DNA from 4 places in the Rugamonas sp. FW305-51 genome. Region 3 is predicted to be linked to each of the others. Evidence: predicted binding sites of a transcription regulator. Region 3 holds the regulator's gene; each other region holds the start of a gene.
What was found. Region 3 encodes sigma-54, which starts transcription at its own class of promoters, with help from an activator protein. Its sites were predicted from a motif close to TGGCANGNAANCTGCTTT; they were not measured.

Region 1 (7,075 bases), on a different contig from region 3:
CGATTCGGCCAGCGTGGGCGCGCGGAAGCCGTTGCTGAAGGTGCCGCGCAGGCCCACGTCGGGCGTGAAGTCGTAGCGGCTGGTCAGCTTGCCGACCTTGGCGTTGCCGAAGTCGCTGAAGTGCTCGTAGCGCGCGGCGAAGTCCAGCAGCCACTCCTTGACGGGCGAGGCGGCGAAGTCGATGTAGGCCGCCTCGTTGGTGCGGCGGTGGCTGCCCGCGTCCGTCAGCGAGAAGCCGGGATAGGACTGCGAGCCTTCCTTGTAGCGCGAGGCGGCGTCGCCGGCCACGATCTCGTACTTGTCGATGCGGTGTTCCAGGCCCATGGCCACGTTGAGCGGCGAACTGAGGCCGACGGCGAAATCGCGGCTGCCCTCGAGCGAGGTGGTGAGCTGGCTGGCGTGGAATTCGCCGGCGCTGAACTGGGTGGGCGTGTAGCCCGTGTCGTTGTACAGCGAGACGTTGCCGGAATCGGCCACCCCGATCTTGCTGGTGTCCTTGCCGTAGGTGGAGCCCAGGTCCCAGGCCCAGCCGGCCAGCTTGCCCTTGACCCCGGCCGTGAACGCATAGTCCTGTTGCTTGATGGTTTCCTTGGGCGAGAAGCCGAGCGGATAGATGGCCGGCAGCTTGCTGGGCATGCGGTAGTTCTCGTAGGCGCGCGCATCCTTCTTGCCGAAGGTGGCGATGCTGTAGACCGAGGTGTCGTCGTCGATGTCATAGCCGAAGTTGGCCGCCAGCGTGTTCAGGTGGTACTGGGCATCGCCCGAGATGTGGTTCAGGTTGGGGTAGCCGGGCGCCTGCAGCAGCGGCATGGATTTGATATTGGCCGGATCGCTCACGCGCGGGTCGATGCCGCCACGGTCGCTGAAGCCGTGGTACTTGGAGTCGGCCGTCAGGCTCAGGTAGGCCCGCTCGAACGGTTCCACGCCCACGTTGACGGAGGCGCCGCCCGTGTGGCCGCCGCCGTCCGGATAGCCGCCGCCCGTCACGCTGGCCGTGCCGCCATGGCTGTTCGACTTGAGGATGATGTTGATCACGCCGGCGATGGCGTCCGACCCGTACTGGGCCGCCGCACCATCCTGCAGCACTTCGATATGGTCGATGGCCGCCACCGGGATGTAGTTCAGGTCGGCTGCCGCGCCGCCCTGGTATGGCCCGCCCAGCACGGCCAGGTTGGCCGTACCGTGGCGGCGCTTGCCGTTGATGAGCACCAGCGTGTTGTTGGGGCTCAGGCCGCGCAGCCGGGCCGACAGGGTCAGGTTGGCCGTGTCGCCGCCCACCGCCTGGGCCGTAAACGACGGCAGGTTCTGGGCCAGCGCCTGGATCAGGTCCGGCTGGCCGGTGCGCTGCAGCGAGGACGAATCGAGCACCTGGATCGGCGAGGCGGAATTGGCCACCGTCAGGCCGGTGGAACGGGTGCCGGTAACGATGATGGCGCCGGCCGACGCCATCACGCCGGGATCGGCCGCATCGGCCGCGGGCGCCCCGGCCGGCACGGGCACCGGTTCATCGGCGGCCAGGGCATGGCCCGTGTGCAGCAAGGTTTGCAGCAGGACGGCAGCGGCGCCGGACTTCAGTATGGCCTTATGCATGGAGTTCCTCTTCAGATTAAAAAATCAAAACGGGAGCCGCCGTACCAGTGACGGATAACGGGCGACGGGAAATTTGCAATGCGTGCCGGAGGCGCCGCGCGTGCGCATCCGCGCGGCTGTGGGCACGAGGGCTGCGGCCGCGCACTGGCGCACGCGCGGCGGCGCTATTTTTTGGCGGCGACCACCTCGATCTCGATCAGCCATCCGGGGCTGTTGAGCGCGGCCACCTGCATCACGGCGCGCGCCGGCAAGTTGGGTTGGCTGCCACCGAAGTACTGGGTGTAGCCTTCCATGAAGCCCTTGATGTCGGCGCGCCCGCCCTTGGCCGGATCGCCCACCAGGAACACCTGCATCTTCACCACGTCGGGGATGTCCAGGCCCATGCCCTGCAGGACTTCGCGGATTTTCTTCAGCACGCCCAGGGTCTGTGTTTTAGTGTCGCCGTAGGCGGCCAGGGAATCGGGCGGCGCCGCCTGGTCGATCACGGGCGGCACCTGGCCGCTGATGAAATGCAGCGTGGTGCCGGGCGGGATCGTCACCGCCTGCGCGATGGGAAAGTCGGAACCGGGAATCTTGTGGCGCACGATGCCCTGGGCGCCGGCCGAGCCGCAGGCCAGGGCCAGCGCGACGGGAATCAACATGGCGGTAATGGTCTTTTTCATGGTTGCTCGCGGTAGTGGAAAAGGAAATCGGTGCCGTATCAGTGCTTGTTCGACAGCTCGCCGTTGCTGTAACGGGCCACCTGCAAGGCATCGCGCTGGGACAGCACCTCCTGCTCGGTGAGCGGCTCGGCCGCATTGCCCCAGCTGCTGCGCACATAGGTCAGCACGGTGGCGATGTCGCGGTCGCTGAGCGTGTCGCTGAAGTCGGGCATACCGCCCCGCCCCTTGAGCAGCACCGCCGCCACGTCCGCCCCCTTGCCCCGCACCAGCGCGCTGCCGGCCAGTGCGGGAAAGGCGCCGGGGATGCCGCGCCCGCTGGCCTGGTGGCAGGCCGCGCAGTTTTTCAGGAACAGGGCCCGGCCCGCGTCCTGCGGCCAGACGGTGGGCGTGGCGCACAGGCCGACGGCGGCCAGCAAGCCGGTCACGGTACGGGCGAAGGTGGCGCGGAGAGGCGTCGTCATGCGCTGGCCCTTTCATGGATGCGGGCGATCTGCTGCCACGCCGATTCGATGGCGCCGGCCTGCCAGCCGGTCAGGTAGCTCAGGTGCTCGCCCGCCAGCAGCACGCGGCCTTCCCCCTCCACCAGCACGGGGTAGGCCTGGGCGCGGGTCTTGTCGGTCCATTCGGCCCAGCCGCCCAGGTTGTACTGGATGCGGTGCCAGGCCACCGAGAAGGCCGATTCGAACGAGGAACGGTAGGCCGGGAAAATCTGCTCGCCCGCCGCCAGCGCGAATTCGGCCCGCTCCCGCGGCGACAGCCCGCTCACTTCGATGGCGGCGGTCTGGTAATTGTAGTAGCCGAGCAGCACGCCCTTTTTCTTCTGCCATCCGGAAGAAGGCAGGGAGATCGTATTGATGCCTTTGAGGTCGGTAAGTACGTGGCCGCCATAGATGTGGTCCTCCTCTTCCCAGAAACGGCGCTTCATCTGCAGGCCGATCTTGCCCACCGGCGCGTAGGCCACGGCCTTGACGGCCTGCTGGAAGCGGTCGGAAAAGTCGGTATCGATATTGCGCAGCACCGACAGCGGCAGCGCGCACAGGCAGTAGTCGGCGCGGATGGCGCCAGCCTTGCCGGTGGCCGTGTCCTGATAGGTCACGGTCACGCCTTGCCCGTCCTGGCGTAGGGTGCGCACTTCCGCGTGATAGCGGATGTGGCGGCCCACGCGCCGCTCGAACGCCTTCGCGATCTGGTCCATGCCGCCCACCGGCTGGAACATGGTGTTCTGCATGGGGAAGTCCTGCACGGCGCTGTAGACGTTGCCCACCTTGGACGCCAGCAGCTCACGCAGGCCCAGCGGATCGGATGGCGTGCCGGGACCGGGCACCACGCCGGCGCCAGGGTTGACGGCGTAGCCGCGGCCACTGCGGCCCTTGTAGCGCAGGTCGCTGCCCGACAGCTGCCCTTCGTGCGCCAGGTAATCGAGCAGCAGGTGCTGGTCGTCTTCCGTCAGCTGCTGGTCCAGCTGCTTGCCCTGCACCGACTTGGCCAACAGTTCGGCCACGTGGCCGCGCAGGTCGGCCTTGATCTGCGCCGGCCGCAGGCGCTGGCGCGACAGCGGGCCGCCGTTTTCCAGGTAGACGAAGGCATGGTCGTTATCGTTGACCATCACTTCCAGCGGCACTTCGAACTCCCGCGTGTAATGCAGCGTGGACTGGTGGTGCAGCGGGATGCGCCACGGACCGTGGTTGATATACAGGCCGTCGTCGAACTGGCAGGTCTGTTTTTCGCCGCCCAGCTCCGTGATGGACACCCCCTTGCGGGCCGTCTGGCAGCGGCCGCCGGCGAAACCGCGCGCCTCGAGGATCTGGCAATCGTAGCCCAGCTTGCCCAGTTCGTAGGCGGCAGTCATGCCGGCCAGGCCCGCGCCCAGGATCACCACTTTCTTTCCTTTGCCGCTGCCGCTCAGCTCCGGCGGGCCCGATGCCTTCGAGGTCATGCCCATGCCCCAGGCGTTCATGGTATTGAACAGCAATCCCGTGCCGCCAACGGCGGCGGCGCGATACAAGAAGTCCCTGCGTGTGATCGGCTTTGCGTTTGCACTATCCATCTGCTTCCTCACCATTTGCTGATAAAAAGTCGGCGGGCGATTGCTGGGCCCATGACTTCCTTCTAGCAATCCGCATGCCACAATCGCGGCCGATTACAGCCTTTTTTTTGCGCAAACAAAGATGGTTCATCGTTAAAGCGCACCTTATGGCATATGGCCTTCTTTAAATTGAACAAAGTCCGTTCCGCGTCCGATCACCGGCCGTTGCGGCGCCGCGCGGGAAGCGCCAGGCTATGCCGCCAGGCGGCATCCGGGACGCACTTTATTCAACCCCGACAGACTTTGTTTTGAGCGTCACTGAAAGCGGCTTGTAAGCTGCCAAGGCATGCGTCCCGACACGTGCCGGCTGTGCGCGCAGACGAAATGGTGCATCGCACCGCGAGGATGCGTGCACCGGAAAATGCGGGGGGAGGAAATGCACGGTGGCGGGCACCGTGCGGAGGACTAGCTGGTGACGGCGGGCAGGCGCAGGCTGGTGCTGCGCCGCAGGTCGTCGGCCACGGCCTGTTCGATGCGCTCGCGCAGGTAGCGGCGCCGTTCCTGCTGCAGGATGATCTCCAGCGCCGACAGGCGGCGGTGCGCGAGGCTGCGCTCGAGCAGGTGGCAGGCATGGAAATGCAGGGCGGCGCCGGTATCGGGCAGATAAACCACGTCCATGTCGGCCGGGTCGTAGCCGACCGTGATGCTCCACTGGCCGCGCAGGCGCGCCCGCTCGAACCAGCGCTCCTCGATGGCGCGGGCGCAGGTGTAGTAATTGCCGTGCAGGTGTATGCCCTCGGCCGTCACCGTCGCCACGGTGCGCGGCAGCAGGCAGCAACGCACCATCTGCTCCGGATACGGCCTGATGGCGGCACCGTGCTGCGCCACGCCCCATTCCCACAAGGCGGCGGGCGCCAGGGCCGGCGTCATGTTCGCAGCATCGGCATGGCCGACGGCGCCGGCCCCGCCAGGCGGCACGTTGTTGTGGAACAGCGCGCAGTCGATGACGATGCGGGTGAATTCCTCGAGGTCCAGCATGCCATCGAGCAGGCTGCCGTTGCCGGCGCCGGCGGCATCGGGCGCCAGCAGGCGAAAGCGCCGTTCCAGCGTTGCCTGCCACGCGGGCGGGACGGCAGTCGCCACCGCGCACCGCACATTGAAGTTGTTGAGCAGCGTTTCGCCGTTCCAGCTGCGTGCCAGCGCCGGCGGCGCCAGCAGACGCGCCGGCAAATGCCGCCCTGGCCACTGCGCCGGTTCGATGGCGCGGCCGTGGCGCTCGCAATAACGCTGCTTGTCGGCGCCGCTGTTGGCCAGCGCCAGCAGGCCTTCCGGTCCCGGCTGCGTCGCCAGGCTCACCGACAGGCCGGTGATCATGCCGCTGTAGCGGTCCACCGTGGCGTACACCAGGGGCCGCCCCAGCAGCTGCGCGCGGTCGGTGCGCGACACCAGCAGCACGTCGGCGCGCACCGCATCGAGATAATAGACGTCGCCGGGACGGCCCGGCGTCGCGCCGGCAGCCGGCTCGGCCAGCCGTGCGGGCGCGGCGGCAGCCGGTGCCGCCCCAAGTAATGGCAGCGGGGCGAACGGCGCCGCACCGCCGGCGGCAGCGTTGGCGACTTTGGCGGCGTTGACGGCGTTAGCGACTTTGGCGGTGTTGGCGACGTTGGCGGGTGCGCCGCCGGCATCGGCGACATGCGCGCTGCGGCGCGAGACGCGGCGGGCTGCGCTGGCGGGGCGGTCGCGATCCTGATCGAGCCAGTAGCTGAACTGGCCGAAGGTAGGCGCCGGCAATGGCGACGCCTCGCTCACATCGTGGACGCGCCCCGCCGCCACGTCGATGCGACGCGGGCGGAAGAATTCCCGCACCATCTGCTCATAGGCGGCGCGGCGCGAAAAGCGCGGGTTCTGGTCGGCGTAGCGCGCCGCGGCCACCCTGAACACGCGCCGGATCTCCTCGTCGGCATTGACGCCGGGATCGGTGCCGTCCTTGCGGGGCCGTCCGCGCTTGACGCCAGCCGATGCGGCCCGCACCTTGCCACGCGCGCCGGAGTTGGCGTAATCGGGCAGCAGTGCGTTGGGGGTCTGGCCCCGTTGCCAGTAGCGGCGCAGGTAGCGGTAGATGGTGGGGTGGGATACGCCATGCAGCTGCGTATAGCGGGCGATCAGCTGGCCGCGCCGGCGCGGTTCGTAGATGTCCGGCTCGTGCCGCACCAGCGGCTCGACGATGGACCAGGCGCGCGCGCGCAAGGCCAGGTGCTTGGCCGGAAGGCGCTCGTCGCCCTGCAGCACCAGGTAAGGGTCGGCGGCGAGCCTGCGCGCCCGGCCGCTGGCCAGGTCCTCTTCCAGCGCCGGCATCGGCACGCGCTCCACCTCGGCCGATGTGGCGTGCACGTCGAACACGCAGGCATAGCCACGGTTGGGGGCAATCCACAGCACGCGCACGGTGCGAGGCTGCGGCTGCTCGTAATGCAGCAGGTCGTTCCGAAGCAGCATCAGCGGCCCTCGCACGGGCACGCGCGCGGGTGCCGCGGCAGGATGGACAGGGACATTTCACGGGCTCCTAGGTGAAACCGGCATGGTGCAAGGCCGACAATCAGCGCATGCGTCATCCCGGCATGCCCCCACTCCGATGCAATATCCAGGCCAGCTCGTGCCAGCCGGCCCTCCCCTATGGCACGGCGGCGGCAGGCGCCTGATGGCCCGTCCGGCAAGCTTGGTTGTGGTGCAATGTGGCGCAGCGCGCACCGCCCCCGTGCGTCCGCACGGCACGCAGCGCATCGCGGCCGGCGTCCACCAA
Region 2 (7,075 bases), on a different contig from region 3:
GCGCGGCACACGGCGTAGCCATCCATGGCCGGCATGTCCACGTCCAGCAGCACCAGGTCGGGCGCCATGCTGCGGTAGCAGGCCAGCGCCTGGGCGCCGTCCTCCGCTTCCAGCGTGTCGAGGCCGACCTGGTCCAGCATTTCCCGCATCAGCAGACGCATGACGGGATCGTCGTCCGCGACCAGGACCAGGCCGCGTTTGGGGGAGAGGGGCGATGCCATGTCAGGTTTCCTTTTCCAGGATGGTATTGAGTGACTGGCGTACGGCCTGGAATTCCCGCTCCATGCCAGCCAGCATGTCGGCGGCGCCTTCCGTGCTGTCGTTACGGCCCAGCTGTTCCATTTCCTTGCACATCTGCGCCAACGCTTCGGCGCCCACGTTGGCGCTGCTGGACTTGAGGCTGTGGGCCGCTTTGCGCAGGGCGTTGGGATCGGCCGCGGCGACGGCCAGGCGCAGCGTTTGCAGATGCGTGGGCGTGTCTTTGACGTAGGCCTGCAGCACACGCTCGAGCAGGGCGTTGCCGTTGGCGGGACTGAGGGCGCGGATGTTTTCCAGCGCCTGGCGGTTGATGATGTCGCGCGGCGCGGCGGCAACTGGCGCTGTTGCCACCGCAGTGGCCGGCGCGGGCGCACGGGTAGGCGCATCCGTCGCCGCGGTCGCGGTCGCGGTCGCGGTCGCAGTCGCAGTCGCAGTCGCAGTCGCGCTTGCCGTTGCCGATGCGGGCGCGATGGCCGGTGTCGGCGATGGCGGGCGCGCCGGTGCTGTCGTTGCCGCCGTCGTTGCAACCGTCGCTGTCGCCGCCGGCGCCGTCCCTGCCGTCGCGGCGGCCCGGGCCGGCGCCGACCCTGCCAGCGGCTGTTGCAGGGCGGCGCGCGGCAGCTTGAGCCAGCGCGCGATGGTCTGTCCCAGGGCCAGCTGGGTGAATGGCTTGCTCAGGTAGTCGTCCATGCCGGCCGCCAGGCACGATTCGCGGTCGCCCTGCAGCGCGTTGGCCGTGATGGCGATGATGGGCAGGCTGCGCGCCCGACCCTGCTGCTGCTCGTGACGGCGGATTTCCGAGGTGGCGGCAAAGCCATCCATGACGGGCATCTGGCAGTCCATCAGGACCAGGTCGAAATGTTCCGTTTGCACCGATTGCAGTGCCTCGGCGCCATTGCTGGCACGGCACACTTCCAGCCCCAGTCCTTCCAGCATGGCGCTGGCCACTTCCACGTTGACGGGATTGTCTTCCGCCAGCAGCACTTTGCGCCGCTTGCGCGGGCGCGGCGTCGCGGACGGCGTAGCGGACACGCCGCCGTCGAGCGCGGCGCCGTCAAGCGCGGCGCCGGCGGGCCGGGCGGCGGGCAGGGCGGGGCGCAGCCCGCCCGGTATCGCCGGGATTGCCGCTTCGCCATGCGCCGCGGCGCTGCGCAGCGCCTCGCTGCGCGTGGGCGGCGGCGGCGGGCGGGCGCCGTCGGCGCCGCGCGCCGGGGCGGTGATGCAATCGTACAGGTCGCACACGCGGGCCGGCTTGATCAGTTGGAAGGCCACGCCCGCTTCGCGCCGTTGCACGGCGTCGGCCGCTTCCCGTTCCGTGCTCAGCAGCAGCAGCTTGACGCCGGCCAGCGCCGCGTCGGCCCGGATGGCGGCCGCCAGCGCCAGGCCGCTGGTGCGCGGCAATTCCATGTCGAGCAGGGCGACGTCGTAGGGCTGGCCGCGGGTGGCCGCCTCCTGCAGCAGTTCCAGGGCGGCGCCGGCGCCGGTGCTGTCGCAGGCCATGTGCCAGCTCGCCAGCAGGCGTTCCAGTCCGGCGCGGCTGGCGGGATTTTCATCGACGATCAAAGCTTTGAGCCCTTGGGTAAGTTTGCGATTGAAGGAATGATCGTCGGCATCGACGCGGCGCTTGTCAAAATTTACGGCAAACCAAAAGATGGAACCTTGCGTTAGCGCATTGTCGACGCCTATCTTCCCGCCCATTAATTCCACCAGCTGCTTGGAGATGGCCAGCCCCAGCCCCGTGCCGCCATGCTTGCGGGTGGTGGAACCGTCGGCCTGCGAGAACGAATCGAAGATGCGGGCCCGCGCTTCGCTCGACACGCCGATGCCCGTATCGTGCACTTCGAAACGCAAGCCCACGGCTTGCGCGTCCTCGTCCGTGACGGCCACCTTGACCGTGATCTTGCCCGTCTCCGTGAACTTGACGGCATTGCCCAGCAAGTTGACGATGACCTGGCGCAGCCGGTTGGGGTCGCCGCAGATGGCGATCGGGATATTGTTGGCGATCATCATTTCCAGCCGTATGCCCTTGGCCTGGGCTTGCGGCGCGAATACGTTGTCGATGTCGTCCAGCAGTTCGCGGAAATTGAAGTGGATATATTCCACCGTCAGCTTGCCGGCCTCGATCTTGGAGAAGTCCAGGATGTCGTTGATGATGACCAGCAAGTGCTCGCCCGAGCGCTGCACCATGCTCGTGTAGTGGCGTTGCTGCTCCGTCAGCGGGGTGGCCAGCAGCAAATCCGTCATGCCCAGCACGCCGTTCATCGGGGTGCGGATTTCGTGGCTCATGGTGGCAAGGAAGGCGCTCTTGGCCTGGCTGGCCGCCTCGGCCGCGTTCTTCGCCTTCTCCAGCTGCTCCGTGCGCACGCCCACCTGGCGCTCCAGCTGGTCGCGGTACTGGGCCAGCTTGGCGTCGCGTCCCTCGACCTGGGCCAGCATGTTGTTGAAGCTGTCGATCAGCACGCCCAGCTCGTCGTGGCGTTGGTGCTGCAGGCGGTGGGCGTAGGTCTGGCTGCTGGTGACGCGCTGGGCGGCGGCGATCAGGCTGGCCACCGGCTCGGCGATGCTGGCCCGGAAGCGGGTCGCCATCATCAGCGCCACCAGCAACGAGACGAGCGCGGCCACGCCGGCCGCCCCCACGTATTTGACGATGTCCAGCCACATGCCGGTCTGGACCGCCTCTATCATCACGGCGCCCACCAGTTGTCCGCCGCGCAGCACGGGACGGTACAGCCGTATGCCGGGCGCCCACAGGCTGCCGCTGGCCTCGGTGCGCCCGTGTTCGCCGAGGGCGGCCAGGCCGGTGCTGCCCAGTTCCGGCGGCGGGGCCGGCTGGGCGGCGCCGTCGTAGCTGGCCAGCAAGGCGCCATCGCCGTCGTACAGGGCCGCTTGCACGATGTCGTCCTTGACGGCCAAGGCCGCCAGCGTCTGGCCGGCGCGCCGGCGGTCGGACGCCAGCAGCGCCTCCGTGCCGCTGGCGCCGATCACGGCCGCCAGCGACGACAGCTGGCGCTGCGCGCTGTCGCGGTGACTGAGCACGGTGGTGGCCACGAACACGGCGAACACGAGCAACAGCGCGCTGCCGGTCGACAGCACGGCGATCATGGTCAGTTTCTGGCTCAGGCTGGAGCGTTCGAAATTGAACATGGCGCGGTTATCCGGTCGCCCGGTACGGGATCACGCTGTGGCGTTCTCTATGCATGTCGGTTGGCTCAGGCGCCGTATTGGCGGCGCGTCGTTGGTGGCAGGACGGTGGAGGTGGTGCTACGAGGAAAAATATAAGCCCGCGCTAACCAAGGGCTTTGATCTGTATCTAATCAGCTGACGTCGGCCGGTGCCTTGCGGCATGCCATCCGCTGCCTTGCGAGGTGCTCGTTGCCGGGCCGCTGGCGTCATGGTCGCGTCATGGCTCACTTTTGCGCTGCCTCAAACGGCACGGGCCGGGGCGCTGCAAGCTGCTAGTGGAGGCGGACAGCATGAAGCGCAAGAAAATCCTGTTTGTGGCCGAGGCCGTAACATTGGCCCACGTGGGGCGGCCGCTGGCGCTGGCCGGCATGCTCGACGCACGCCAGTACGATGTGCACTTCGCCTGCGCGCCCGGCCATGAAGCCATGCTGGCTGGCGGCGCGCTGAAGTATTGGCCCATCAGCAGCATTGCCGGCGCCCAGTTCCTGGCCGCGCTGGCGGCGGGCAAGCCCGTGTATGACGAGGCGACGCTGCGCCGTTATGTGGCAGACGACATGCGCCTGCTGACCGAGGCGCAGCCCGACCTGGTGGTGGGCGACTTTCGCCTGTCGTTGTCCGTCAGCGCCCGGCTGGCCCGCCTGCCGTATGTGACGATCAGCAATGCCTACTGGAGCCCCCATGTGCGGCAGCACTACAGCGTGCCCGCCATCCCCCTGTCCCGCCATCTGCCGCTGGCGCTGGCCGACGGCCTGTTCCGTCTGGTGCGCCCGCTGGCGTTCGCCTTGCACACGGTGCCGCTGAACCGGGTACGGCGCCATTACGGCCTGCCGTCGCTGGGCTGGGACTTGCGGCGCGTCTATACGGATGCGGACTGGACCGCCTACGCCGACATTCCCGAACTGTTCGCGCCGCAGGCCATGCCGGCCAGCCACCGCTATCTGGGACCGGTGACCTGGTCGCCGCCGGTCGCGTTGCCGCCATGGTGGGACATGCTGCCGCCCGAGTTGCCGGTGGTGTATGTGACGCTGGGCAGCTCCGGTCAGGGTGGCCTGCTGTCCAAGGTGCTGGACGGATTGGCCGGCTTGCCCGTGACCGTGATTGCGGCCACGGCCGGCAAGCCCATGCCCGCTTCGGTGCCGGCCAATGCACGGGTGGCCTCGCATCTGCCGGGCGACGAGGCGGCCCGGCGCGCCTGCCTGGTGGTGTGCAACGGCGGCAGTCCCACCAGCCAGCAGGCGCTGACGGCCGCCGTGCCCGTGCTGGGCATTGCCGGCAACCTGGACCAGTTTCTCAACATGCATGGCGTCGTGGCCGCCGGCGCCGGCGCCCTGCTGCGGGCGGACCGGCTGAGCGCGGGTGCCGTGTGCCGCTGCGCCGAAGCCCTGTTGAACCAGCCCCATGTCTACAGTGCGGCGCTGCGGATCGCCCAGCAATTCCGGCACTATCCGGCCGGCGAGCGTTTCGGCGCGCTGCTGGCCGGCGCGCTGGCTGCCCCGGCCGCGCCGCTGCCGTAGGGGCCGCGGCTTGGGCGGCAGCGTGGACCGCGGCTTGTACCTAAGCCTGGGCCGTGGATTGGGCCTAAGCTTGGGCCGTCGCTTGGGCCTCGGGCCACGGCGTGGACAGGGGCCGGAGCCGCCGTTCGACCGGCGGCTAGGCTGCCGGACGGCGGCGGGTGCCCAGGGCCAGGCCCGCGAAGCCCAGTCCCATCAGGGCCAGCGTGGCCGGTTCCGGCACGGCCGAGAAGCTGACCGAGCCATCGACCTTCAATTCCGGTACCGTGGTGGGCGCCGTGCCGTCCCACATCACGTCCGGCGTGAAGAACGACGGGACGTTGGTGGTGCCCGTTTCCTTGTTGCTGACGATGGAGCCGGTCACCACGTCGAGGAACAGCGGATTGACGTAGTCGATCATGAAGCGCGAATCGAAGGAGCCGGTACCGATCGGCCCGGCGGCCGTGAAGCTGGCGTCGTTGAAGATCAGGTGGGCCGACAGGATCAGGGTGCCGTCGCCATCCGTGTCGCCGGCGCCCGTACAGCCGGCCGACGTGACGCCGGTGCCGTAGCAGCGCACGGTGCCGCTGCCGTTGCCCGGCACGGCCTTGCTGTTGGGGCCGGCCACGGGCGTCAGGTTGTCGAAGTAGACGGCGAAGTTCTGCACGCCGGCGTGCAGCGGGTCCACATCCATCGCGGCCGACTGGGCGGCGGGCATGGTGAAGTGGGCCGTAGTGGCCGTCTGGGCGTCGACCAGCTCCTGGAAGCGCACCACGGTGCTCAGCTCAAAGCCCGCGTTGAGCCCGGGCGGGGTGACGATGGCGGGGATGTTGCTGTTGCTCATGGTGCCGACCACGTTCTGGGTGCGCAGTTCCGTCACGTACGGGGCGGCGCCGCCGGGGCCGACCGTCAGGCCGGGAATGAAGCCGGTGGCCACGGCCGTGTCGGTCACATTGGTCCACAGGTCGGCATAGGTGTTGTAGACGCCGTTACCCAGCGTGGACAGGCCGATGGTGGCGCCGGCGTGGGCCACCGTGGGGGCGGCCATCGTGGCGGCGATGGCGATGGCGCCCAGCGTGAGGTTGAAGTGTTTCATGGCTACTCCCAAGTAAAGTAAAGCACGGTCACATACGGGTTGGTGCTGCATGGACCCCGGCGAGGGATCGTAGCCAGAACATTGCAAATTCCATGCTAGGTTTTATTTTCATAGGAAAAACAAGGACTTGGCTTGAGCTTGGTAGAACGGGAGCGGAATAATGCCCGGCAGTGTAAAAAAATCCGGCAGGGGCTGCCGGATGCAAGGGGAAACGTGTCGCCACTGCGGCAGCTGCTCAGGCGGCCCGCCTGCGGCGCTGGCCGAGCGCCAGGCCGGCGAAGCCCAGACCCATCAGCGTCAGCGTCGCCGGTTCGGGGACAGCCGCAAAGCTTTGCGATGAATCCACCTTCAGGAATGGCACGCCGCCCGGGTCTGGCGCCGTACCGTCCCACATGGTGTCCGGGGTGAAGAAGGACGGCACGTTGGTGGTGCCGGTGAACTTGTCGAGGAAGATGCTGTTGGTGGTGATGTCCAGGAACAGCGGGTTGACATAATCGATCATGAAGCGGGAGTCGAACGAACCCGTGCCCACCGGCCCGCTGGCCGTGAAGCTGGCGTCGTGGAACACCAGGTGTCCGGACAGGATCAGGGTGCCGTCGCCGTCGGGATCGCCGCCGCTGGCGCCGCAGCCCACCGACGTGACGCCGGCGCCATAGCAGGCCACCGTGCCGGCGCCATTGCCCGGTATGGCCTTGCTGGTGCCCAGCTGGTCGAAGAAGATGGCCACGTTCTGGACGCCCGCATGGCCCGGGTCCACATCCATGGCGGCCGACTGGCTGCCGGGCAGGGTGAAGTGGGCGGTGGTGGGGGTCTGGGCGTCCACCAGCTCCTGGAAGCGCACGATCTTGCTGATCTCGAACGTGCTGTTCAGCCCGGCCGGGGTGACCAGGGCCGGGATGTTGCTGTTGGTCATGGTGCCGATCACCATCTGGGTCCGCAGTTCCGTCAGGTAGGGCAGGGAGCCGCCCGGGCCCACCGTCAGGCCGGGGATGAAGCCGCTGGCCAGGCCGGTGTCGGTGACGTTGGTCCACAGGTCGGCATAGGTGGT
Region 3 (7,075 bases):
GACCCACCACCCGGCCGACGATTCGTCCGACGTGGACCATCCCACCGTGCACAGCCTGGCGGGCGACCAGCCGCCCATGAACGTGCGGGCCGACCAGGCCCGGGTGGACCAGGATAACAGCCGCGTCAAGCTCAGCGGCGACGTGCGCGTGGTCCGCCCGGCCGCGGCCAACAGCCAGGCCATGCGCATGACCACGTCCGCGCTGACGCTGTACCCGGACGACGAGAAAATGGAAACGGACCAGCCGGTCGAGCTGCAGCTGGGCGCCTCCAGCGCCCGCGGCACCGGCATGAAGGCCGACAACGCCACGCGCCAGATCGCGCTGGGCGGGCGCGGCCAGATCCACCTGCCGCCCCGTGCGGCGCATTGATACAGAACGATATAGAACGGATTCGCAATGAAAAAACTCATCCTGTCGGCGGCCCTGCTGTGGGCGGCGGCCGGCCTGGCCCACGCTGAAAAGGCGGACTCCAGCAAGCCGACTGAAATCGCCTTCGACCAGCTGGAAGTGGACGACGTCAAACAGATCAAGATCGCCACCGGCAACGTGATCCTGACCCGCGGCACCTTGCAGATGAAGTCGCCCAAGGCCGTGGTGCATGAAGACCCGGAAGGTTACCAGTACGTGACCATGACCAGCACCCCCGGCACCCCGGCCACCTTCCGCCAGAAGCGCGACGGCGCCGGCGACCAGTGGGTGGAAGGCCAGGCCGAACGCATCGAATACGACGGCAAGACGGAGCTGGTCAAGCTGTTCGCCAAGGCCCGGATCCGGCGTCTGGAGGCGGGCAAGCCCAGCGATGAAGTGCAGGGCGAATTCATCTCCTACGACAGCCGCAAGGAATTCTTCGCCGTCAAGAACACGGCCACCGGCGAGAGCAAGCCGGGTGCCGGCCGCGGCACCATGGTGATCCAGCCGTCCAACAAGAGCCCGGCGCCGGCAGCGGCTTCCGTGCCGCCGGCGGGGAAATGAGCATGGACATGCAACGCTGCGGCAGCACCCTGATCGTGCGCGGTCTGCAAAAGAGCTACGGCAAGCGCCAGGTGGTGCACGACGTCTCGCTGCAGGTCGAGTGCGGCGAAGTGGTGGGCCTGCTGGGCCCCAACGGCGCCGGCAAGACCACCTCGTTCTACATGATCGTGGGCCTGGTGCCGTCGGACGCGGGCACCATCGACATCTCGGGCGTCGACATTTCGTCGCTGCCCATCCACCGGCGGGCCGTGATGGGCCTGTCCTACCTGCCGCAGGAAGCGTCCGTGTTCCGCAAGCTGACGGTGGAAGAAAACATCCGCGCCGTGCTGGAAATCCAGCAAGTGAACGGCAAGCCTTTATCCAAGGCCGAAATCGATGAACGGCTCAATACCCTGCTGGCCGATCTGCAAATCGAGAAGCTGCGCGAGAACCAGGCGCTGTCCCTGTCCGGGGGCGAGCGGCGCCGGGTCGAAATCGCGCGCGCACTGGCGACCAATCCCCGCTTCGTGCTGCTCGACGAACCATTCGCCGGGGTCGACCCGATCGCCGTCATTGAGATCCAGCGCATCGTGCGCTTCCTCAAGGAACGCGGCATCGGCGTGCTGATCACCGATCACAATGTGCGCGAGACGCTGGGCATCTGCGACCGCGCGTATATCATCAACCAGGGCACGGTATTGGCGTCAGGCCGGCCAGACGACATCATCGCCAACGAATCGGTGCGTCGCGTGTATCTGGGTGAACACTTCCGTATGTAAGGTATGTAAGTAAAGCCATGAAACAGTCATTGCAACTGCGCACTTCGCAGCACCTCGCGCTGACCCCGCAACTGCAGCAATCGATACGCCTGCTGCAGTTGTCCACGCTGGAGTTGCACCAGGAATTGGAACAGCTGCTGACCGACAATCCGCTGCTGGAGCGGCTCGACGATCCGCTCGACCATTCCGTGCGGCTGCTGGCCGACGGCGCCATCAGCCAGCAAAGCGCGCCGGCCGAGGCGCCGCCCGAAGGCCCGCCCGGCCAGCAGCAGGATGCGCCCGCGCCGGCCGAGGCCGAGCCGTTCGAGGGCGCCGACGGCGACGCCGCGCCCGAGGGCGACATGGACTGGAGCGACGCCGGGCGCAGCAAGACGCCCGACGACGAGGACTCCCGGCCCCAGCTCGAAGCAAACCACTGCACCCTGCGCGAACACCTGATGGAGCAGATGCGGGTGACGGTGCTGGAAATGCGCGACCGGGCGCTGGTGGAAATCATCATCGACGCGCTCGACGAAAACGGCTACCTGGAAGAACCGCTGGAAGAAATCCTGGCCCGCCTGCCGGCAGAACTGGACATCGAGCCCGAGGAGCTGCAGACGGCCTTGTCGTTATTGCAAAGTTTCGACCCCGTGGGCGTGGGCGCCCGCAACGCCTCCGAGTGCCTGGCGCTGCAGATCAAGCGCATGCCGCACGTGCCGCTGGTGACGCGCCGCATGGCGCTGGCCATCGTGGAACAGCACCTGGCCTGGTTCGCCCAGCGCGACTTCAACAAGCTCAAGAAGGCCATGCAGTGCGACGACGAGGACTTGCGCGAAGCGCAGGCCGTGATCCGCCAGTGCAATCCGCACCCGGGCGCCGCGTTTGCCTCGGACGTGTCGGACTACGTGGTGCCGGACGTGATCGTCAAGAAGGCCCGCAACGGCTGGCAGGTCACCTTGAACAACGACGTCATGCCGCGCCTGCGGGTCAACGCCATGTACGCCAACCTGCTCAAGCAGGGCAAGGGCGAGGGCGCCATGGGGGCCCAGCTGCAGGAAGCGAAATGGCTGATCAAGAACATGCGCCAGCGCTTCGACACCATCCTGCGCGTGGCGCAAGCCATAGTGGAACGGCAAAAGAATTTTTTCTCGCACGGCGCCGTTGCCATGAGGCCCCTTGTGTTGCGTGAAATTGCTGATACACTGGGACTACACGAGAGTACTATTTCTCGGGTAACAACTCAGAAGTATATGCTGACCCCGCATGGCATGTTTGAGTTGAAATATTTCTTTGGCAGCCATGTCGCCACCGAAGCGGGGGGAGAAGCATCATCGACGGCGATACGTGCACTGATCGTGCAATTGACAGGAGCAGAAGACCCTAAAAATCCTTTATCCGACAGTAAGATTGCGGACATGCTGGGAGAACAAGGCATGGTGATTGCGCGACGAACTGTTGCCAAATATCGCGAAGCATTAAAGATCCCGCCAGTCAGTCTCCGCAAGTCTTTGTAGTTATCTGGTTCCTGCGCGCCCGGCCTGAAAGGGCAGCGCACTGACCGTAAGCGACATCATCTTTAGGAGTGTGTATGAATCTCACCATCAGTGGACATCATCTCGAAGTGACCCCAGCCATTCGCGAATATGTGCAGAACAAGCTGGAGCGCATCAAACGCCACTTCGATCAAGTGATTGATATTGCTGTCATCCTGACCGTAGATAACCTCACCGAGAAAGAGAAGCGCCAGAAGGCAGAGATCAATTTGCGCATGTCCGGCAAGACCGTGTATGTGGAGAGCCTGTCGCAAGACCTGTACGCCGCCATCGACACCCTGATCGACAAGCTTGATCGTCAGGTCATGAAATACAAATCCAAAGTTCAGGAACACGGCCACGATGCGATCAAGCATCTGCCGGACACCTTCGAACCCGCCGCCACCGCATAAGACGGTCCCGGCTTGAGAAAACAAAGGGCGCATCTGGCGCCCTTTTTTGCGGCCCTACGTCGCGTACTTTTCGTCTAAACCGTATAAATGGTATAAACCGTATGCGTGCTGGGGGTCAGTTCTGCGGCGCGCTGCGCGCCATGCACTCGGCGAACAGCGCCATATCGATATTGCCACCGCTGACGATCACGCCCACTTTTTTGCCGCGGATATCGACCACCCCGTTCATGGCCGCAGCGGCGGCCAGCGCACCGGCGCCTTCCACCACCATCTTCATGCGCTCGGCGAAGAAACGGATCTGGCTGCGCAGCTGGTCGTCGTTGACGGTGACGATGTCGCGCACGTGGGTCTGCAGGATGGGCAGCACCAGCTTGCCGATGTGCTGGGTCTGGGCGCCGTCGGCGATGGTGTCGGGCACCTCGATGTGGACGATCTGGCCGCTGCGCAGCGAACGCTGGGCGTCGTTGCCCGCCTCCGGCTCGACGCCGATCACGGCGCAGCGCGGCGACAGCGTGGCCGCCGCCAGCGCGCTGCCCGACAGCAGGCCGCCGCCGCCCGTGCTCACGAACAGGTAATCGAGTTCGCCCACGCTGTCGAACAGTTCCTTGGCGGCCGTGCCCTGGCCGGCGATCACGTGCGCGTGGTCGTAGGCGGGGATCACGGCCAGGCCGCGTTCCTGGCCCAGGCGGGCGGCGATCACTTCGCGGTCTTCCGTCTTGCGGTCGTACAGGATGATCTCGGCGCCGTATTCGCGGGTGGCGGCCAGCTTCATGGCCGGCGCGTCGGTTGGCATGACGATGGTGACCGGCACCCCCAGCATGCGTGCGGCCAGGGCCATGCCCTGGGCGTGGTTGCCCGATGAGAAGGCGACCACGCCGCGGCGCCGCTGCTCCTCGTCCAGGCAGCTGATGGCGTTGTAGGCGCCGCGGAACTTGAAGGCGCCCACGCGCTGGAAATTCTCGCACTTGAAGTACAGCTGCGCGCCGCTGCGTTCGTCGGCCTGGCGCGAAGTCAGCACCGGGGTAGGGTGCGCCACGCCGGCCAGCCGTTGCGCGGCCGCCGCGATGTCGGCGTACTGCACGGCGAGGGTCGATTGTGTCATGGGGGAGTCCTTTCGGTGGGTATCGAGGCAAGCGGGCAGTGTGCCAGCATTCGGCGCCACTGTCCAAACGCCTGCTTGAAACCATACATGCACATAATATATAATTTGGTATAATGTTTGCCATGACGGATAGCGGGAGTGGGGGAGTACAGATGGACAATGCGAGCATCGATATCGACAGCCTGCGGGCCTCGGCCGGGCAGGCCAGCAGCCTGCTCAAGGCGCTGGCCAATCCGGACCGGCTGCTGCTGCTGTGCCAGATGACGCAGGACGAATACAGCGTGGGCAAGCTGGAGGAACTGACGGGCATCCGCCAGCCCACGCTGTCGCAGCAGTTGACGGTGCTGCGCCAGGAAGAGCTGGTGAGCACGCGGCGCGAAGGCAAGCAGATTTTCTACCGGATCGCCAGCCCGGCCGCGCTGGCCGTGCTGCAGGTGCTGTACCAGCAATTTTGTAACGACGGCAAAGGAGCCCAGTAATGACCATCGCCTGGAACGTATTTACGCCGTGGGGCGCGCTGCTCGGCGGCGCGCTGATCGGCCTGTCGGCAGCCTTGCTGCTGCTGTTTAACGGCCGCATCGCCGGCATCGCCGGCATCGCGGGCGGCTTGCTGCGCCCGCGCGCGGGCGACATCGGCTGGCGCGTGGCGTTCGTGCTGGGGCTGGTGGGCGCACCCCTGGTCTATGGCCTGGTGGCGGGCCTGCCATCGGTCCAGATTGATGCCGGCAGCGGCACCCTGATCGCGGCCGGCCTGCTGGTGGGCTTCGGCACCCGCTATGGTTCCGGCTGCACCAGCGGCCATGGCGTGTGCGGCCTGTCGCGCCTGTCGCCGCGCTCGATGGTGGCCACGGCCACCTTCATGGCGGCTGGCTTCGTCACCGTCTACCTCGCGCGCCACGTGTTCGGATAAGGAGAACCGCATGACCATCGTAATCGCATTGCTGGCCGGCCTGATCTTCGGCATCGGCCTGATCGTGTCGGGCATGAGCAATCCGGCCAAGGTGCTGGGCTTTCTCGACCTGGGCGGCAGCTGGGATCCGTCGCTGGCCCTCGTGATGGCCGGCGCCATCGCCGTCGGCGTGCTGGCCTTCCGCTATGCCGGCACCCGGCCAGCTACCCTGCTGGGTGTGGCCATGAGCCTGCCCGGCACCCGCGTGATCGACCGCCGCCTGGTGCTGGGCGCGCTGATCTTCGGCGCCGGCTGGGGCCTGGCCGGCTTCTGCCCCGGCCCTGCGCTGGCCTCGCTCACCACGGGCGGCGCCAAGGCGTTGCTGTTCACGGGCGCCATGGTGGCCGGCATGGGACTGTTCGAGCTGCTGGAGCGGCGCTGAGCATCGATGCTGGACAGGTGGCGGACGTGAAGGCTGGCGGTGCGCGCAGCGCGGGCAGGGCGCGTTAGAATAGGCGCTTCATCATTTTCCGCAACTTGCCATGAGCGAATTCGTCCAGACCAGTGTCAGCAACCGTACCGGCTTTCTCACCCTCGACCGTCCCAAGGCGCTCAATTCCCTGTCGCTGGCCATGGTGCGCGACCTGACGGCCGCCCTGCTGGCCTGGCGCGACGACGCCGGCGTCGACGCGGTGGTCATCCGCAGCACCAGCGAGAAGGCGTTTTGCGCCGGCGGCGACATCCGCTTCTTCTACGACGTGGGCCGCGCCGGCCCGCAGGGCGGCAGCGCGCTGCTGGAAGACTTCTTCACGGAAGAATACGCGCTCAACCACCTGATCCACTACTACCCCAAGCCCTATATCGCCCTGATGGATGGCGTGGTGATGGGCGGCGGCATGGGCGTGGCCCAGGGCGGACCCGATTGCAGGGTGCGCATCGTCACCGAGCGCACCAGGATGGCCATGCCGGAAGTGAACATCGGCCTGTTCCCGGACGTGGGCGGCAGCTACTTCCTGTCGCGCGCGCCCGGCCAGCTGGGCAACTACCTGGGCCTGACCGGCCTGACCATAGGCGCGGCCGACGCGCTGTACCTGGGCCTGGCCGACCACTTCGTGCCGGCGGCGCAGATGCCGGCGCTGGCGGCCCTGGTCGAGGCCACGCCGGGCGCCCGGCTGCGCGAGGCCATCGCCGCCTTCGCGGCCCCGCTGCGGGCCGACGCGGGCCAGGCCATGCTGCAGGCGCAGCGGGCCCTGATCGACCGCCATTTCGCTGCGCCCTCGGTGGCCGCCATCATGGCCTCGCTGGCGCAGGATGCCGATCCGTTCGCGCAGAAGGCGCTGGCCGCCATGCAGACCCGTTCGCCGCTGATGATGGCCGTCACCCATGAGCTGCTCAAGCGCGGCGCCGCGCTGGACGTGGCCGACTGCCT
Region 4 (7,075 bases), on a different contig from region 3:
GGAAGCCGACGCCATCGCCGCCAAGATTGGCGTGCCTGAAGGCTCGATCGCCGACGCCCGCGCCAACCTGCAAGGCCTGTACAAAGCCTACTGGGAAACCGATTCGTCGCTGGCTGAAATCAACCCGCTGATCCTGACCGGCTCGGGCAAGGTCATCGCACTGGACGCCAAGTTCAACTTCGACGCCAACTCGCTGTTCCGCCAGCCTGAAATCGTCGCCTACCGCGACCTGGACGAAGAAGATCCAGCCGAAGTGGAAGCGTCGAAATTCGACCTGGCCTACATTTCGCTCGACGGCAACATCGGCTGCCTGGTGAACGGCGCCGGCCTGGCCATGGCCACCATGGACACCATCAAGCTGTTCGGCGGCGAGCCGGCCAACTTCCTGGACGTGGGCGGTGGCGCCACGGCCGAGAAAGTGACTGAAGCGTTCAAGATCATGCTGAAGAACCCTGGCCTGAAAGCCATCCTGGTCAACATCTTCGGCGGCATCATGCGTTGCGACGTGATCGCCGAAGGCGTGATCGCGGCATCGAAGGCCGTTTCCCTGCAAGTGCCGCTGGTGGTGCGCATGAAGGGCACCAACGAAGACCTGGGCAAGAAGATGCTGGCCGAGTCCGGTCTGCCCATCATTGCGGCCGACACCATGGAAGATGCAGCGAAGAGCGTCGTCGCCGCCGCTGCCGGTCAAGCTTAATTAAGGAATCAACATGTCCATCCTGATCAATAAAGATACCAAAGTCGTAACCCAAGGCATTACCGGCAAGACCGGCCAGTTCCACACCCGCGGCTGCCGCGACTACGCGAACGGCAAGAACTGCTTCGTCGCTGGCGTGAACCCGAAGAAAGCCGGCGAAGACTTCGAAGGCATTCCTATCTTCGCTAACGTCACGGAAGCGAAAAAAGAAACCGGCGCCAACGTGTCGGTGATCTACGTGCCGCCAGCGGGCGCCGCTGCCGCCATCTGGGAAGCCGTGGAAGCGGAAATGGACCTGGCCATCTGCATCACCGAAGGCATTCCTGTCCGCGACATGATGGCCCTCAAGGACCGCATGGCCAAGACCGGCTCCAAGACCCTGCTGCTGGGCCCTAACTGCCCAGGCCTGATCACCCCTGACGAAATCAAGATCGGCATCATGCCAGGCCACATCCACAAGAAGGGCCGGATCGGCGTCGTGTCCCGTTCGGGCACCCTGACCTATGAAGCCGTGGGCCAGCTGACCGCCCTGGGCCTGGGCCAGTCGAGCGCCGTTGGTATCGGCGGCGACCCGATCAACGGTCTGAAGCACATCGACGTCATGAAGATGTTCAACGACGATCCTGACACCGACGCCGTCATCATGATCGGCGAAATCGGCGGTCCAGACGAAGCCAACGCGGCTTACTGGATCAAGGACAACATGAAGAAACCAGTGGTCGGCTTCATCGCCGGCGTCACCGCGCCTCCGGGCAAGCGCATGGGCCACGCCGGCGCGCTGATCTCGGGCGGCGCCGACACCGCGCAAGCCAAGCTGGAAATCATGGAAGCGTGCGGCATCACCGTCACCAAGAACCCGTCCGAAATGGCGCGCCTGCTGAAGGCGATGCTGTAATTTGGCAACGAGTTGGTGAATAATAACGGGGAGCCTGGTGCTCCCCGTTTTTTTTGCGCCGCTCCAGGCGCACACCAGCACCATTGCATCCGTATCAACCCGTATCAACCTGTATCTGCCGGAGACCGAGATTGGCGAAAATCATCATATCGCGCGAAGGCGTGGTGGAACAGCAAGTGCAGCTCAGCAAGGAGCGCATGACGATAGGCCGGCACCGGCACAACGATATCGTGCTGTCCCACCCGTCCGTCAGTGGCGAGCATGCCGTGATCGTCACCATCCTCGATGATTCCTTCCTGGAGGACTTGCACAGCACCAATGGTACTTTTGTCAACGGCCACCGCATCGGCAAGCATTTCCTGCAGCACCTGGACATGATCAAGATCGCCAAGTTCCAGGTCGAGTTCGTCGCCGACGGCGTGCGTCCGCTGGCCGCCGCGGCGGCGACCGAACCGCCGCTGGGCCAGATTGAAGTACTGAATGGCAACAACGCGGGCAAGCAGATGGCCCTGACCAAGCCGCTGACGACGCTGGGCCGGCCCGGGGTGCAGGTGGTGGTCATCAACCGCGGGGCGGACGCCTATACCATCGCCCATGCGGAAGGGGCCCAGCCGCCCCTGGTCAACGGCGCGGCCGTGGGCAAGCAGCCGCTGCGCCTCAAGCATGGCGATGTGATCGACCTGAGCGGCACCCAGATGACGTTCCGCCTGACCAGCCCGGCCGCCTGACAATTATTGTCAGCCCGGTGCCGTTTTTTGGCCCGGATGACAGATTTCGGCATATAGACTGACAAAAAAAGTCAGCCAAGGTGACGAAAATTAGCGCTTTCTCCCGTTTTCGGCCCCGCTCCGCCCCTGAATTAAGCTGGCACGGCCTTTGCTCATACTGAAGCGTGGTACCAAATTTCCTCAATCACTCAGGAGTAGCAAAATGAAATCGATGAAAATGATCAAGAAACAAGCACAAGCCGGCTTCACCCTCATCGAATTGATGATCGTGGTGGCAATTATCGGTATCCTGGCCGCCGTTGCTATTCCTGCCTACAGCGACTACACGCTGAAAGCCAAGGTCAGCGAGGCGAACTCGACTTCCGGTCCAGCCCGTCTGGCAGTGGGCCAGGCCTTTAACGAAGGCACGCTGGCCGCCGGTGTTGACGGTCCTGCCCTGGGTCTGCCAGCAGCCGCTTCGATCACCAGCAAGTATGTGGCATCGGTCGCTGTCGCCGGCGTCGACGCCACCCACGGCACCGTGACGGTCACGATGCGCGCCACCAACAGCGCCGACATCGATGCCAAGACCATCGTCTATGCGATCGCCTGCACTGCCGGTTCGTCGTGCGTCACCACCATCGATGCCGCCAGCACCGTGGTCGACAAGTATCGTCCAAAGATCTGATAGTCTAAGCTGACGGGTAACAAAAAAACGATGCAGCCGCGAGGCTGCATCGTTTTTTCTATGTGCGCCCAGCATGGGCGCGCTCCTGTGGGTGAAAGTCCCGCCGCGAGCTGACCACAGCGAGCGAAGTGAAGCGCAACTGCGGAAGAGTAATCGACCGTGGGAAGGAAGCGTGAATCGTAAATCATGAGCCGAGGTACACGAACCGCATAGAAGGCGTTGCCGAGCAGGGCGAGCGGGCATAGAACCGCGAAGCTCTTGTGCTCAAGGCGAAGTGGCGTAGATGCGGCGGTTGTGTGATGAAGGAGTGCGGCCCTTACCTGGGGACGCCCTGCCTCACGTCTGAAAGGACGGCGGCGCTGCCGTAGCAGGGTCTCAGCAGAGGTCATAGTAGTTGGTGGTAGCGCCGGCAAGGCTCGACCCCGCTGACGAAGGACCGAACGAGTAGGAGTGTTATCCGATATGGCGATGCGACAGGCAAAGCGTCAGATGCCCGCGAAAGCGGGGCGGGAGGCCGTAGGTCAGGGTGAAGCCTTGGCTGCCACCTCCAGCGACGAAGCCTGCTGCCCGCGCCATATGTCAGGAGACGCAGGATCAATGCTGCTGCGCGCGGCATTGAGAAGGGAAAGCCTGCTGCGGGCGTTCAAACGTGTGCGCGCCAACAAGGGCGCAGCCGGGGTGGATGGTCGGGACATCGACGAAACCTCGCGCTATCTGGCCGTGGCTTGGCCGGAAATACGTGAACAACTGCTGGCGGGGACGTATCGGCCCAGCCCGGTACGCAGGGTGACGATCCCCAAGCCCGACGGTGGCGAGCGCGAGCTTGGCATCCCGACGGTGACGGATCGGCTGATCCAGCAGGCACTGCTTCAGGTGCTGCAACCGATTCTTGATCCTACGTTCAGCGAGCACAGCTACGGTTTCCGTCCGGGCCGGCGTGCGCAGGACGCGGTGCTTGCCGCCAGGGCGCATGTCCAGTCTGGGCGCCGGATCGTGGTGGACGTCGACCTGTCGAAGTTCTTCGACCGGGTCAACCATGACATCCTGATCGACCGCTTACGAAAACGCATCGACGACACCGGAGTGATCCGGCTGATCCGAGCCTATCTGAACAGCGGCATCATGGACCATGGAGTGGTGCAGTCGCGGCACGAGGGCACGCCGCAAGGCGGCCCGCTGTCGCCACTGCTTGCCAACGTCCTGCTCGACGAAGTGGATAAAGAACTGGAGCGACGTGGCCATTGCTTCGCGCGCTACGCCGATGATGCGAACGTCTACGTCCGCAGCCAACGTGCTGGCGAGCGGGTGATGGTGCTGCTGCGCCGCCTCTACGATAAGTTGCACCTCGTGGTCAACGAAAGCAAGAGCGCGGTCGGCAGTGCCTTCGGCCGCAAGTTCCTCGGTTACAGCCTGTGGGTGGCACGCGGGAAAGTGGTGAAACTGAAGGTCGCGGAAAAGCCGCTGGCAACGTTCAAGCAGCGCATCCGTGAACTGACGGGGCGATCTGTGGGCCGCAGCATGCCGCAGATCGTCGAAAAGCTGCGCTCTTACATGCTTGGCTGGAAAGGGTACTTCAAGCTGGCGGAGACGCCGAAGATCTGGCGAGGACTCGATGAATGGCTGCGTCACAGGCTGCGGGCTGTCCAGCTCAAGCACTGGAAACGTGGCAAGACCATGTATCGGGAACTGACCCAGCTCGGGGCCGCGCCCTTGGTGGTGCGGCAGGTGGCCGCAAATAGCCGCCGCTGGTGGCGCAATGCGGACCGGCTGTTGAAGACGGTCCTGACGATTGCTTATTTCGACCGGCTTGGCGTACCTCGCCTGTCCTGACCTCAACTACTCGAACCGCCCGGTGCGGATCCGCACGCCGGGTGGTGTGGCAGGGGAGCGGTCCTCAAGGACCGCCCCCTATGCCGATTGGGAGACGCAAACCGGCGGTACGGCCTTACACGATCTTTTGCCGGTCCGCGATCAGCGCTTCGTAGGTCAGGTTCTGCAACATGGTGTAGTGCATGGGGTCGAGGTCGACAAACTGCACGCCGTAGGTGAATACCTCTTCCTTGTCGGCCGCGGCCGGCTTGACGATGTTGATGTTGCGGATGGTGGCGTTGGGATTGATGCGCACCTGGCGGTTGCCGGGCTGGGCGATCAGGTAGAACGACAAGCCCACCGTCGGCTCATCCTCGGGCAGCGGCTTGGGCGACTCGATCAGGGCGCCCGACACGCTCAGGTTGACGAGGAACACGGAAGTGTGGCCGTCCGGCGTGGTGACCTGGGCCGGAATATCGACCTTGACCCGCATGGCCGTGCGCAGGCTGGTGCCCTGGATGGTGGTGGGGAAGGACAGGTGGGCATAGTACAGCGGCCGCAGGAAAATGCGCTGCACGGTGCAGGCGAACGAGCACACGTTCACGCCGGAAAAGACGCGGATGGTCAGCTTGTCGCCGTCGTTGAGGGAGATGGGGGCGCCGTTTTCCAGCGGGATCTTGACGATCATGTACTCGTCCTTGACCCAGCCGATCAGCGTGGAGAAATGCTGGATCGGCTTGATGGTGCGGTGGGTGATGAACTGTATCCTGCCCCCGACCTGCAAATTCATCTGTTCGAATTCGTATTCCTGCGTCCTCGCTTCGCTCGGCGGTGCCGTGCTGCTCATTCTTGCGCCTTCTTTGCCTGCATGGATGTTTCGTCCCCTGTCCGCCGTCGGTGCCAGTATTTATCTGCCGACAGGAAATATTGTCGGTCGTTATTTTTATTATATACCCGCCAACTTGCCGTAACAATAAGAGGCACCCAGGCCGTCGTCAGCTCGTCACGCTCCAGTCGCCGGATATGCGGTCGTGCTTATCCATAACGAATTCTGCCCGGTCGGAACGCCTGCAGTAATTGACTAAGAAATGTCCACGTCGTCATCGTCATGACGCGGCTGGGCTGGACTTGGACCGGGTGGCGGAACAATATTAATGAACTGCACAGGATCGGTCGGGGTCAGCTCATATGGAATGCGGACGTTCGGGATGAAGAAATCCCTCTTCGATTGCAAATCTGTAGCCCTTGAGGGCATCTATGAGTATGTTCGTGTCGAACAGGACTAGCGCCATTCCGACCTCAATTCACGCTGATAGGCCAAGCCATCGGCGGGAATGTCCTCGCGCTTGGACCAGATACCGGCAACGCGGCGCAGCGCCTCCGCGCGACGTTCGCGCGCGCGCGCGATCGCCCTTTCTTTCTGTGTGACTTTTTTCTCAGTCACATCGGGCGACTGGTCGTCTTCATGCTGAACGATGGCCGTCATAGCGCAGCTCCTTGCTCAATGATGCGATCAAGTGTAGCGCATCTCCGGCTTGGCGTCGCCTTGGCTGCGCATCAATTCCGGGACAAGTACCTCAACTCGTCACGCTCCAGTCGCCCGACTTGCCGCCGTGTTTTTCCATGACGCGGATCTCGCCCATCACCATGCCCCGGTCCACGGCCTTGCACATGTCGTACACGGTCAGCAGGCCCACCTGGACGGCCGTCAGGGCTTCCATTTCCACCCCCGTCTTGCCGAACGTTTCCACCTGGGCCCGGCAATGGACGGCGCTGTTGGCCTCGTCCGTCTCGAAGTCCACCGCGACCCGGGTCAGGGCCAGCGGGTGGCACAGGGGCACCAGGTCGCTGGTGCGCTTGGCGCCCATGATGGCGGCGATGCGGGCGATGCCCAGCACGTCGCCTTTCTTGGCGCTGCCCGACAGGATGATGGCCAGCGTCTCCGGCTTCATGCGGATGGTGCCGCTGGCCACGGCGATGCGGTGGGTTTCCTGTTTGGCGCCGACATCGACCATGTGCGCCTGGCCGGTGGCGTCGAAGTGGGTCAGCTGGTCGGCGGGGGGCGTGGTTTTGCTGGTAGTCATGGGTAGCTTGCAGTGGTAAGGGCCGCGCGCGGGACGGCCGGTCATGGGTGGAATCGGTTGCTGGCCCGCTGCGTGCGGGCGCCAGTTGCGGGTATGATAGCACCGTGAACGCTGATCGAATCTTCCCCATTCCCCAGGACCGTCCGCCGCGCCGGACACCGCGGCTGCGCCTGCTGGCCGTCGCGCTGCTGTGCG

Region 1: the regulator sigma-54 is predicted to act here: its motif matches at 4,362-4,379, upstream of AC3WOS_RS09765 (flavin monoamine oxidase family protein).
Region 2: the regulator sigma-54 is predicted to act here: its motif matches at 6,108-6,125, upstream of AC3WOS_RS12820 (PEP-CTERM sorting domain-containing protein).
Region 4: the regulator sigma-54 is predicted to act here: its motif matches at 2,458-2,475, upstream of AC3WOS_RS26400 (pilin).

What each region holds. Positions count from the first base shown of each region.
Region 1 is NZ_JBYSZG010000010.1:107,876-114,950, reverse strand. It holds gene AC3WOS_RS09780 (TonB-dependent receptor plug domain-containing protein) at 1-1,590, opposite strand, end outside; gene AC3WOS_RS09775 (RidA family protein) at 1,755-2,252, opposite strand; gene AC3WOS_RS09770 (c-type cytochrome) at 2,291-2,713, opposite strand; gene AC3WOS_RS09765 (flavin monoamine oxidase family protein) at 2,710-4,299, opposite strand; gene AC3WOS_RS09760 (Mu transposase C-terminal domain-containing protein) at 4,744-6,771, opposite strand.
Region 2 is NZ_JBYSZG010000015.1:71,634-78,708, forward strand. It holds gene AC3WOS_RS12805 (putative bifunctional diguanylate cyclase/phosphodiesterase) at 1-221, opposite strand, end outside; gene AC3WOS_RS12810 (hybrid sensor histidine kinase/response regulator) at 223-3,402, opposite strand; gene AC3WOS_RS12815 (glycosyltransferase) at 3,732-4,955, shown strand; gene AC3WOS_RS12820 (PEP-CTERM sorting domain-containing protein) at 5,092-6,027, opposite strand; gene AC3WOS_RS12825 (PEP-CTERM sorting domain-containing protein) at 6,263-7,075, opposite strand, start outside.
Region 3 is NZ_JBYSZG010000041.1:19,765-26,839, reverse strand. It holds gene lptC (LPS export ABC transporter periplasmic protein LptC) at 1-370, shown strand, start outside; gene lptA (lipopolysaccharide transport periplasmic protein LptA) at 398-973, shown strand; gene lptB (LPS export ABC transporter ATP-binding protein) at 976-1,731, shown strand; gene AC3WOS_RS22465 (RNA polymerase factor sigma-54) at 1,749-3,224, shown strand; gene hpf (ribosome hibernation-promoting factor, HPF/YfiA family) at 3,299-3,655, shown strand; gene AC3WOS_RS22455 (threo-3-hydroxy-L-aspartate ammonia-lyase) at 3,771-4,757, opposite strand; gene AC3WOS_RS22450 (metalloregulator ArsR/SmtB family transcription factor) at 4,910-5,236, shown strand; gene AC3WOS_RS22445 (YeeE/YedE family protein) at 5,236-5,667, shown strand; gene AC3WOS_RS22440 (DUF6691 family protein) at 5,678-6,088, shown strand; gene AC3WOS_RS22435 (enoyl-CoA hydratase/isomerase family protein) at 6,189-7,075, shown strand, end outside.
Region 4 is NZ_JBYSZG010000063.1:23,019-30,093, reverse strand. It holds gene sucC (ADP-forming succinate--CoA ligase subunit beta) at 1-697, shown strand, start outside; gene sucD (succinate--CoA ligase subunit alpha) at 711-1,592, shown strand; gene AC3WOS_RS26405 (FHA domain-containing protein) at 1,724-2,320, shown strand; gene AC3WOS_RS26400 (pilin) at 2,523-2,987, shown strand; gene ltrA (group II intron reverse transcriptase/maturase) at 3,450-4,817, shown strand; gene AC3WOS_RS26390 (flagellar brake protein) at 4,933-5,643, opposite strand; gene AC3WOS_RS26385 (hypothetical protein) at 6,079-6,282, opposite strand; gene moaC (cyclic pyranopterin monophosphate synthase MoaC) at 6,374-6,880, opposite strand.